Regions from separate parts of the Lysinibacillus sp. OF-1 genome, predicted to be linked through region 2. Evidence: predicted binding sites of a transcription regulator. Region 2 holds the regulator's gene; each other region holds the start of a gene.
The links. The regulator LexA, encoded in region 2, represses DNA repair genes until DNA is damaged. The targets are predictions, from matches to a motif close to CGAACATATGTTCG.

Region 1: uvrB (excinuclease ABC subunit UvrB) is a predicted target of LexA. The motif match lies at 1,772-1,785, and genes of this name have one in related genera.
Region 3: parE (DNA topoisomerase IV subunit B) is a predicted target of LexA. The motif match lies at 1,954-1,967, and genes of this name have one in related genera.

What each region holds. Positions count from the first base shown of each region.
Region 1 covers NZ_CP102798.1:724,622-727,913, reverse strand. Annotated here, with positions in the region: gene uvrB (excinuclease ABC subunit UvrB) at 1-1,698, opposite strand, end outside; gene NV349_RS03365 (IDEAL domain-containing protein) at 2,153-2,401, opposite strand; gene NV349_RS03360 (competence protein ComK) at 2,628-3,137, shown strand; one part of gene prfB (peptide chain release factor 2) at 3,179-3,292, opposite strand, start outside.
Region 2 covers NZ_CP102798.1:1,250,902-1,254,193, forward strand. Annotated here, with positions in the region: gene NV349_RS05840 (hypothetical protein) at 1-99, shown strand, start outside; gene NV349_RS05845 (prepilin peptidase) at 167-919, shown strand; gene NV349_RS05850 (gamma-glutamyl-gamma-aminobutyrate hydrolase family protein) at 953-1,675, shown strand; gene lexA (transcriptional repressor LexA) at 1,785-2,402, opposite strand; gene yneA (cell division suppressor protein YneA) at 2,569-2,883, shown strand; gene NV349_RS05865 (YneB family resolvase-like protein) at 2,880-3,292, shown strand, end outside.
Region 3 covers NZ_CP102798.1:2,379,168-2,382,459, forward strand. Annotated here, with positions in the region: gene parE (DNA topoisomerase IV subunit B) at 1-1,934, opposite strand, end outside; gene plsY (glycerol-3-phosphate 1-O-acyltransferase PlsY) at 2,494-3,096, shown strand; gene NV349_RS11525 (HesB/YadR/YfhF family protein) at 3,116-3,292, shown strand, end outside.

The DNA.
Region 1 (3,292 bases), 530 kb from region 2:
TGTTTCATCAATTGCCTTTTTCATCGAATCTGTTACATGGTCCGCATACATAATGACATGACCATTTGCATTACGTGCAGCACGACCAATCGTTTGAATTAATGAACGTTCCGAACGTAAAAATCCTTCTTTATCAGCATCAAGAATCGCTACAAGTGACACCTCAGGAATATCAAGTCCTTCACGCAAGAGATTAATACCGATGAGTACATCGTACGTTCCTTTACGTAGCTCACGAATAATCTCAATACGTTCTAGCGTTTTAATTTCGGAATGTAGGTACTCGACCTTTAAGCCCATTTCTTTCAAGTAGGCCGTTAAATCTTCTGACATTTTCTTCGTTAATGTTGTCACTAAAACCCGTTCATTTTGGGCAATTCGATCTTGAATTTCATCTATTAAATTATCGATTTGCCCTTCAATAGGTCGCACTTCAATTAACGGATCCAATAATCCAGTAGGTCGAATAATTTGCTCAACCATTTCCGGCGTATGCTCCAGCTCATAAGGGCCTGGTGTGGCTGATACATAAATGGCCTGATGCACTCGGTTTTCGTATTCTTCAAAACGTAGTGGACGGTTATCAAGTGCTGATGGCAAACGGAAACCATGTTCTACGAGTACACCTTTACGAGCTTGGTCACCATTATACATACCACGAACCTGAGGAAGTGTTACGTGACTTTCATCTACTACAAGCAAAAAGTCATCTGGGAAGTAATCTAGCAATGTATATGGAGTGGCACCTGCTCCACGCAATGTTAAATGGCGTGAATAGTTTTCAATCCCTGAGCAAAAGCCCATTTCACGCATCATTTCTAAATCATAACGTGTCCGTTGCTCTAGGCGCTGTGCCTCTAGTAATTTATCCTCTGCACGTAGCAACGCAAGACGTTCCTCTAATTCTTTTTCAATGTTTTCAATCGCTTTTCGCATTTTCTCTTCTCGTGTAACGAAGTGGGATGCCGGGAATATAGCAACATGCTCTCGATCCGATAAAATTTCTCCAGTTAAGGCATCCACCTCTCGAATACGATCGATTTCATCACCGAAAAACTCCACCCGAATACAATGCTCGTCACGTGAGGCTGGGAAAATTTCCACTACATCTCCACGTACCCGAAATGTCCCCCGAGTAAAACTGACATCATTACGCTCGTATTGAACATCTACAAGTTTGCGCAGTAGCTGATTACGTTCAATTTCCATACCTGTGCGAATCGATACAACCATTTCTCGATACTCTTCAGGAGAACCTAAACCATAAATACAGGACACAGATGCAATAATGATGACATCATCACGCTCAAATAATGCAGAAGTAGCAGAGTGACGCAGCTTATCAATTTCATCGTTAATGCTGGAATCTTTTTCTATATAGGTATCTGTCTGCGGTACATAGGCTTCTGGTTGGTAGTAATCATAGTAGCTGACAAAATATTCAACAGCGTTATTCGGGAAGAACTCTTTAAACTCACTATATAACTGGCCAGCTAGTGTTTTATTATGTGCCATAATGAGTGTTGGTTTTTTAATTTGCTGGATGACATTAGAAATGGTAAACGTTTTACCTGTTCCCGTAGCACCAAGTAATGTTTGATGACGCTTGCCCGCTTTCACACCCTCCACTAATTCCGCAATTGCCTGTGGCTGATCCCCGTTAGGCTGATATGGCGCTTGTAAATCAAATGTTTGCACACATGTCCCCGTCCTTTCCTTCCAATTTGTACATATATTTTAGCATAGCAATATTAAAATTTCGAACATTTAACGAACGAATGTTTGTAAAAAATTTTTTTATCCCTAAAATGAATAACCGTGAAGCGAAGAATACTTATTACTCTCATAATAGCCGCTTCAACACATTTTCAAGCTTAATCTATTCAATAGATTTCGATTCTTGAGTAGAAGTCATAATATTTTCAGTAGAGGGCTTCTGCTTTTGTGAGTGGGGTAACAGATTTTTGGCGTGGGTTGCATTCTTTTATGAGCCAGGGCTCTTGCTTTGAGAGCGGATTTACTCCTGAGCAGGAGTTCTTACTTTCTGAGCAACTCTCCCTCTTTTATAAGCGAAGACTCTCACTTTTTGAACGAGCAGCCCTCCTTCAATCAAAAAAATCCCGCTCTCCAATAGACATGGAGAGCGGGTTCGTTAGTATGATTCATCCTCTGTTTGCTGCAAGGAATGTAGTTCGGCTGCGTATTGGTAAAATGCGTTTTCATCTTTTTCATCGAGTACTCTGTCTATCAGAACCATGAGTTGCTCTTGACGATGCATACGCTGGATACGATTTAAAAATAAATCTAAATAAATCTCGTTTAATAATTTCTCTGCCTCATCAACTTTTTTCGACTGACCCACGGCTTTTAGAAAATCTGTGTACGAATAATATTTATCCAACGATCTCACCTCGATCCTTTTCTAAATTATATGAAAATTGAAATTAAATTGCAATGCTTACGAATTGAAAATAACTTGGATTAGCTATTAATCTCGTGACATTTGCAGTGAATTCTCTAAGCATTTCATTCTTTTCTGAAGGGTTTTCAGCTACTTTGTCTATTTTTTGAAACTCTCATTTTGTTCTACACTACCGTTATCAACAGAAAAAGGAGGCTCTCTCTATATGACTAGCAATTTTGTCAATAGCTACTTAATTTCATTCAACACTTACTTGCTTCAACCTATTCAGCACAACTCCAAGGTTTTCACTCATGTTATCGATAAGCACAATGAGCTGATCGTCACGCGTAAACCGATGCATGTGCTTCGAAAATCTTGTATCTCATTAGGTTCAACCTATGAAGCTGCAAAACTATCGGCTAAACGTTTCTTTGGCAATCAACATAAGCTACCAATCGTCGTGGCCTTTGACTACGGCTATCCCTGTATTTTTCTACCAACTTATTCCCCGAACTCCATTCATAATATATGGATTGGACTTCACGCGATTATCAATATTACACCAAGTCAGACGGGGTGTGTTGTCACATTAAAAAATGGTAAAACAATTGAACTACCTATTCAATATGCCTCGATTAGTAAACAGTTTTTGAATGCATCGATGCTCTATAAATATTACATGAACGAGCGCAAGCAGCTTAGCCAAGATGCGCCATATCACCCTCCCTTTTAACTAGAAAATCCCCCAAGAACACCTCTTGGGGGATTTGTGTATTAGCCAATTTTCGAGCGTAAATAGGCATTAATAAACGGATCTAAATCGCCGTCCATCACTGCACCAACATTACCTGTTTCTTCATTCGTACGGTGATCCTTCACCATAGAGTA
Region 2 (3,292 bases):
TTCAAATTGCCTGGAGAGCAGGATCAATTAGAAAAAGATACGGATCTTACTTTACAAGCTACCGTCCAGGTGACGACGTTCTATTACGAAGGAGAGTAATAATTGCATTGATAGGCGTTCCATACTGCATCTGTATGGGCGCCTATTAGTTTAGGAGGACAGAAAATTGGAAATGGCTTATACAATCTTTCTATTTTTATTTGGGCTTGTCTTTGGCTCTTTTTATAATGTGGTAGGCTTACGTGTGCCACAGAAGGAGTCGATTGTACAACCTCCTTCACATTGTACTAAATGTCAAAGGCAACTGACGGCGCTTGATTTAGTGCCAGTTTTATCTTATGTGTTTTTGGGTGGAAAATGTCGGAGCTGTGGCAATAAAATAGCTTGGATTTATCCAGTAATGGAATTATTAACAGGACTATTGTTTGCCTTTGCTTATCGGCAGCTTGGTTGGAGCATAGAGTTTATAGTAGCCCTATTTTTTATTTCATTATTAGTCATCATTGTTGTTTCTGATATAGCCTATATGCTGATTCCGAATAAGGTGCTTTTATTCTTTTTACCCTTCCTTATTATTGGACGAGTATTGTCGCCATTAACACCCTGGTGGGACTGTGCTGTAGGTGCAGTCGTTGGTTTCGGCATATTATATAGTATTGCTGTGATATCAAACGGGGGCATGGGTGGAGGCGATATTAAATTATTCTTTTTAATTGGACTTGTTCTTGGTACAATGCATACACTGTTAACATTATTTATAGCTGCAGTTATCGGCATGATTGTCGGGCTTGTCGTGTTAACGAAGAACAAGCAGGGGAGAAAAACACCTATTCCTTTTGGACCTTCTATTGCATTAGCCGCTATCATTGTCTATTTTTATGGGGATTCATTAATCGATTGGTATTTAGGTTTTTGGTAATTGTTCAATCTTCAAGCATATGGAGGGAAGCAAGTGAAACCGATTATTGGCATTACAGCCTTTGTGGAAGATGATTTATCCTCTCGATTAAATGCTGCTTACAGTAAAAGTATCATTGATGCAGGTGGGATTCCGCTTATTATTCCACTTGGCGTAGAGGAGGATGCCACACAAATTCTATCCCTTACAGATGGTTTATTGTTATCTGGAGGCTATGACGTGCATCCATTTCTGTATGGGGCAGAGCCTGCACCAAAACTAGGGAAAATTCATCCAGCAAGAGATACGGTAGAGTTAGCATTAATTGAAGCGGCATTCACACGAAAGATGCCTATTTTGGGTATTTGCCGAGGCATTCAAATACTAAATGTAGCACTAGGTGGTACTTTATTTCAGGATATTGATAGTGACCATTTTAGTACTAAGCTGCTCAAGCATGTACAGCAATCTGCTCGAGCTGTAGCTACTCATTATGTACAAATTATGGAGGAGAATTTATTAGCGACCATTTTACAACAAGAGAAAATAGCGGTAAATTCATTTCATCATCAGGCAGTTAATGTATTAGCAGAGAAATTAAAAGTAGCAGCAAAATCGAGTGATGGCATTATCGAAGCAGTTGTTCATGAAGAGTTGCCATTTTGCTTGGCTGTTCAGTGGCATCCCGAGGAACTAGCTATAGCAGGAGATGAGCCTGCACAAAAATTATTTTCAGCCTTTGTTGAAGCTAGCTTAAAATTCAAAAAGGAAGCGTAGCAGGGGACTGTACAAAGAATCCAACCATATATGGATTCTTTTTTTGCGTAAAAAAGAGGATACATGCTCTTAGAAGGAACACATAATCCTCAAAACCTACTTTAAATGATTAATGTACACGACGATATAGTCCTACAACTTGTCCTAAAATAGAAACTTGATCGACGATAATAGGCTCCATAGATGAGTTTTCAGGCTGTAATCGGAAATGATTTTTTTCCTTGAAGAAACGTTTGACCGTCGCTTCATCCTCTGCTGTCATGGCTACAACAATATCTCCGTTATTAGCTGTTGCCTTTTGCTTCACAATAACTAAATCGCCGTCTAAAATTCCTGCTTCAATCATAGATTCCCCCATAATCTCTAGCATGAATAACTGATCCTCGCTTGTGCCATACGTATCTGGTAATGGGAAATATTCTTCAATGTTTTCAATAGCAGTAATTGGAGAACCAGCAGTTACCTTCCCCACAAGTGGTACATGAATGACTTGCTGCTTTTGAATAGACTCTTCAGGCTCTAAAATTTCAATTGCACGTGGCTTTGTTGGATCTCGACGAATAAAGCCCTTTTGTTCTAATCGAGCTAAATGACCATGAACAGTTGAACTTGAAGCAAGTCCGACTGCTTCCCCGATTTCACGTACTGATGGTGGATATCCCTTAGCTCGTACCTCTTCTTTAATAAAAGCCAAAATGTCCTCTTGTCTTTTCGAAACTTTTTTCATGAGTGCTCACCTCTTTTTTCTAATATCATTCTTCTTATTTGATAGTATAACAGAATGCGAACATGTATGCAAACATAGGTTCGAAAAGTGTTTGACAAAAACGTTTGTTCGCTTTATTATGAGAACGTACATTCCGAACAAACATTCTAAAAAAGGGGTTGTAACTATGACATGGTTAAAGAAAAATACACATATCTCCATTTTATTAGGAGCTTGTCTACTATTTGCAGGATACCTTTACATCACTGATCCAGGAGATGTTAATTACGCAGAAATTCAAATTGAACATGGGGATAGCTTGTGGTCGTTAGCAGAGCAATACCGTGGTAAGATGAGTACAGATGATTGGATTAAGCTGGTCAAAACAGAAAATGAATTAGCAGATATTAAAATTGTGGCAGGAAAGTCTCTAGTTATTCCTGTATTGGGTGATCAAGCCAATCCCATCCATACTATCGAAATTGCGAGAACTGAACAATGATGAATAAACAAATGTCGGCTGTTGTCTATTGCCGTGTAAGTACTGAAAAAGAAACACAAAGCTCCTCATTAGAGCGCCAACAGGAAGAGTTGCTGCGCTACGCTAGAGAGCAAGGCTATGAGGTAAAGGGTGTATTTAAGGATAAGCATAGCGGCTATGATGTGGAACGCGATGGCTTGCTTGAAATGCTTGATTTCATTAAAGAAAAGGGAATTAATGCCCTTTTTGTACAAGATGAAACACGATTAGGACGTGGGAACGCAAGGATGGCTGTGTTGCATTTATTGCAAAAATCAGCAACAGATGTTTTTTCCATGCGCGATGCAGGACCCGTTCAACTAAATGAAATGGACACGATGCTGCTTGAGATTTTAGCAATCGTGGAGGAGTATCAACGAAGAATCCATAA
Region 3 (3,292 bases), 1.1 Mb from region 2:
ATATTTGAATCATCCTCCATACCGAAGTCAACATTGGCTTCGATCCATTTACGACGCGGTTCTACTTTATCACCCATTAACGTCGTGACACGTCTCTCTGCACGTGCACCATCCTCGATTGTGACACGAATTAATGTCCGTGTTTCAGGGTTCATTGTCGTATCCCATAGCTGGTCAGCATTCATCTCACCAAGACCTTTATAGCGCTGCAATATGTAACCCTTTCCAACTTTCTGGATGGCCTTTTGTAAATCGTTTTCTGTCCAAGCATATTCAATCACTTCTTTTTTACCAGTACCTTTTGATACCTTATAAAGTGGTGGTAAAGCGATATAGACTTTGCCTCCTTCAATGAGTGGACGCATATAACGATAGAAGAACGTTAAGAGCAAGACTTGAATATGTGCCCCGTCCGTATCCGCATCGGTCATAATCACTACTTTATCGTAGGCTGAATCCTCCACAGCAAAATCCGTGCCAACACCTGCTCCAATCGCATGGATAATTGTTGAAATTTCTTCGTTTTTCATAATGTCCTGTAGCTTGGCTTTTTCTGTGTTGATGACCTTACCGCGCAAAGGCAAAATCGCTTGGAATGTACGATCACGACCTTGTTTGGCAGAACCACCCGCAGAATCACCCTCAACTAAATACAACTCATTCTTGGCCGCATTGCGAGACTGAGCTGGTGTTAATTTGCCTGATAGAATCGTACTACCTTTTTTGCTTTTCTTGCCATTCCGAGCGTCCTCACGCGCTTTACGAGCCGCTTCTCTTACTTGCTGCGCACGGATTGCTTTACGTACAAGAGAAGCCGATAACTCTGCATTTTCCTCTAGCACATACAAAATTTGCTCAGACACTACGCTATCTACGGCAGAACGAGCCTCACTTGTACCAAGCTTGCCCTTGGTTTGTCCTTCAAATTGTAATAAATGCTCTGGAATACGAACAGACACAATTGCTGCTAAACCCTCACGAATATCTGTCCCTTCAAGGTTTTTATCCTTGTCCTTTAGCAAGCCGATTTTTCTTGCATATTCATTAAATACACGCGTCAATGCCGCTTTTGCACCCGTTTCATGTGTGCCGCCATCACGAGTACGTACATTATTAACGAATGACAAAATCGTTTCTGAATAACCATCGTTATATTGGAAAGCGAATTCTACTTCAATATCATCTTGTATGCCTTCTACATATTTCACAGGATGAAGAACATCCTTTTCTTCATTCAAATACGCAACGAAAGCTTCAATGCCATTCTCATAAAAGAATACATCTTGTTTGCCTTCCTCGCGCTCATCGATTAATTCAATTTTTAAGCCCTTTAATAAAAAGGCTGATTCACGTAAACGTTCTGCTAACGTATCATAATTGAATTTTGTGACAGAAAAAATCGTTTCGTCTGGTAGGAAATGAACAAGTGTACCTGTTTGCTTCGTTTGCCCAATTTCTTCAAGTGTTGTGACAGGATGTCCACCATGCTCGAAGCGCTGACGATACTTTTTACCATCACGATGAATCGTCACCTCTAAAAATGTTGATAGTGCATTAACTACAGAGGAACCTACACCATGCAAGCCACCACTTGTTTTATAACCACCTTGTCCAAATTTACCACCTGCGTGTAGCACCGTAAAAATAATTTCAGGGGTAGGTTTACCCATTTTATGCATACCTGTTGGCATCCCACGGCCAAAGTCGCGCACACTCATACTTTGATCCTTATGAATTGTGACAATAATATGAGATCCAAAGCCGGCCAGTGCTTCATCCACCGCATTATCTACGATTTCATACACAAGGTGATGAAGTCCACGGCCATCCGTTGAACCGATATACATGCCAGGTCGTTTGCGTACCGCTTCTAATCCTTCTAATACTTGTATAGCGTCATCATTATAAACGCTAGTTGACTGTTTATTCGTCAAAAAATTCCCCTCCAAAAAACAAACGCATGTTCTATTTATGTTCTCATCCTAATAATAATAGCATTTCCTGTCAATAGCTAGCGACAGGTCCATTAAATTTTTAAAATTTGCTCACAGTTTTGATCATCTTTATCAATAGTAAACATCTGCAACAGTTGCTTAAAATTGGTATTTAAGCAGGGCAGACTGCTACTAGTATCCATAAACGTTTGACGCATAGTAGCCGATTTAGTTTCAGCATACATAGAATCTAGTTCAGTGTAAACGCTACAATGTTTATTACGGTTAAACTGGATAAAGTTAGACTTCTATTCTACCAAAGGAATGAAGGATTGACAAAATTGCCTTTTTGCCTATATTTTTATAAAGGCTTTTTTTCACTTTCTAGAATCTCATGTCTGAAAGCCTACCCCTTATTAATAGGTTTTCTTTTGTATTGAATTCAAGGCTCCTAATGAAATCTCCTTCATAACATTGTAGATTAGCAAGAAAAAGTGTAAAATACTTGTTACAAACTATTAGTACCAAGTGATGGACTATGAATGAAAGGAGTCCAGCTATGATCAATGGACTTATTATTTTATGTGCTTATCTAATCGGCTCTATACCTTCTGGATTATGGATAGGTAAAATTTTTTATAATACCGATATTCGTGAACACGGGAGCGGTAATCTTGGTGCAACCAACACATTCCGAACATTAGGGAAAAAAGCAGGTATTGTTGTAACCGTAATGGATGTGCTCAAAGGAACAGCTGCGGTTTTATTAGTAGCACTTCCCGTTTTCTCTGACAGCACACTGCATCCCTTATTACTTGGTCTTGTTGCCGTAATCGGTCATATGTTTCCGATCTTCGCCAATTTCCGTGGTGGAAAAGCAGTGGCAACATCCGCAGGTGTTTTATTAGGCTATTCGTGGCCACTCTTTGTCCTATTATTTATTACCTTTATTGTGACATTAAAAATCACAAAGATCGTCAGCCTAACATCGATGATAGCCGCTTTAGTAGCACTTATCTATGCAATCGTTTATTATTTTGTTACGGGTGACTTTGCATTAGGCATCTTGGTAGCCTTTTTATTTACCTTTATTATTTATCGTCACCGTGCCAATATTACACGTATTAAAAACGGCACTGAGCCAAAGGTAAAATGGCTTTAGGAAGAGAGGAGCATTCGAAATGAACATTGCATTGACAGATGAAGCACTCCAGTGGTTCAAACACGAAATGGAAGTAGAACCAGGTGATACGATTCGTTTTTATGCACGCTATGGTGGCTCTAGTCCTTTTCATGAAGGTTTTTCACTTGGCATGACTCGTGAAGAACCTATTGCTATAGGCGTACAGACAGTGGTT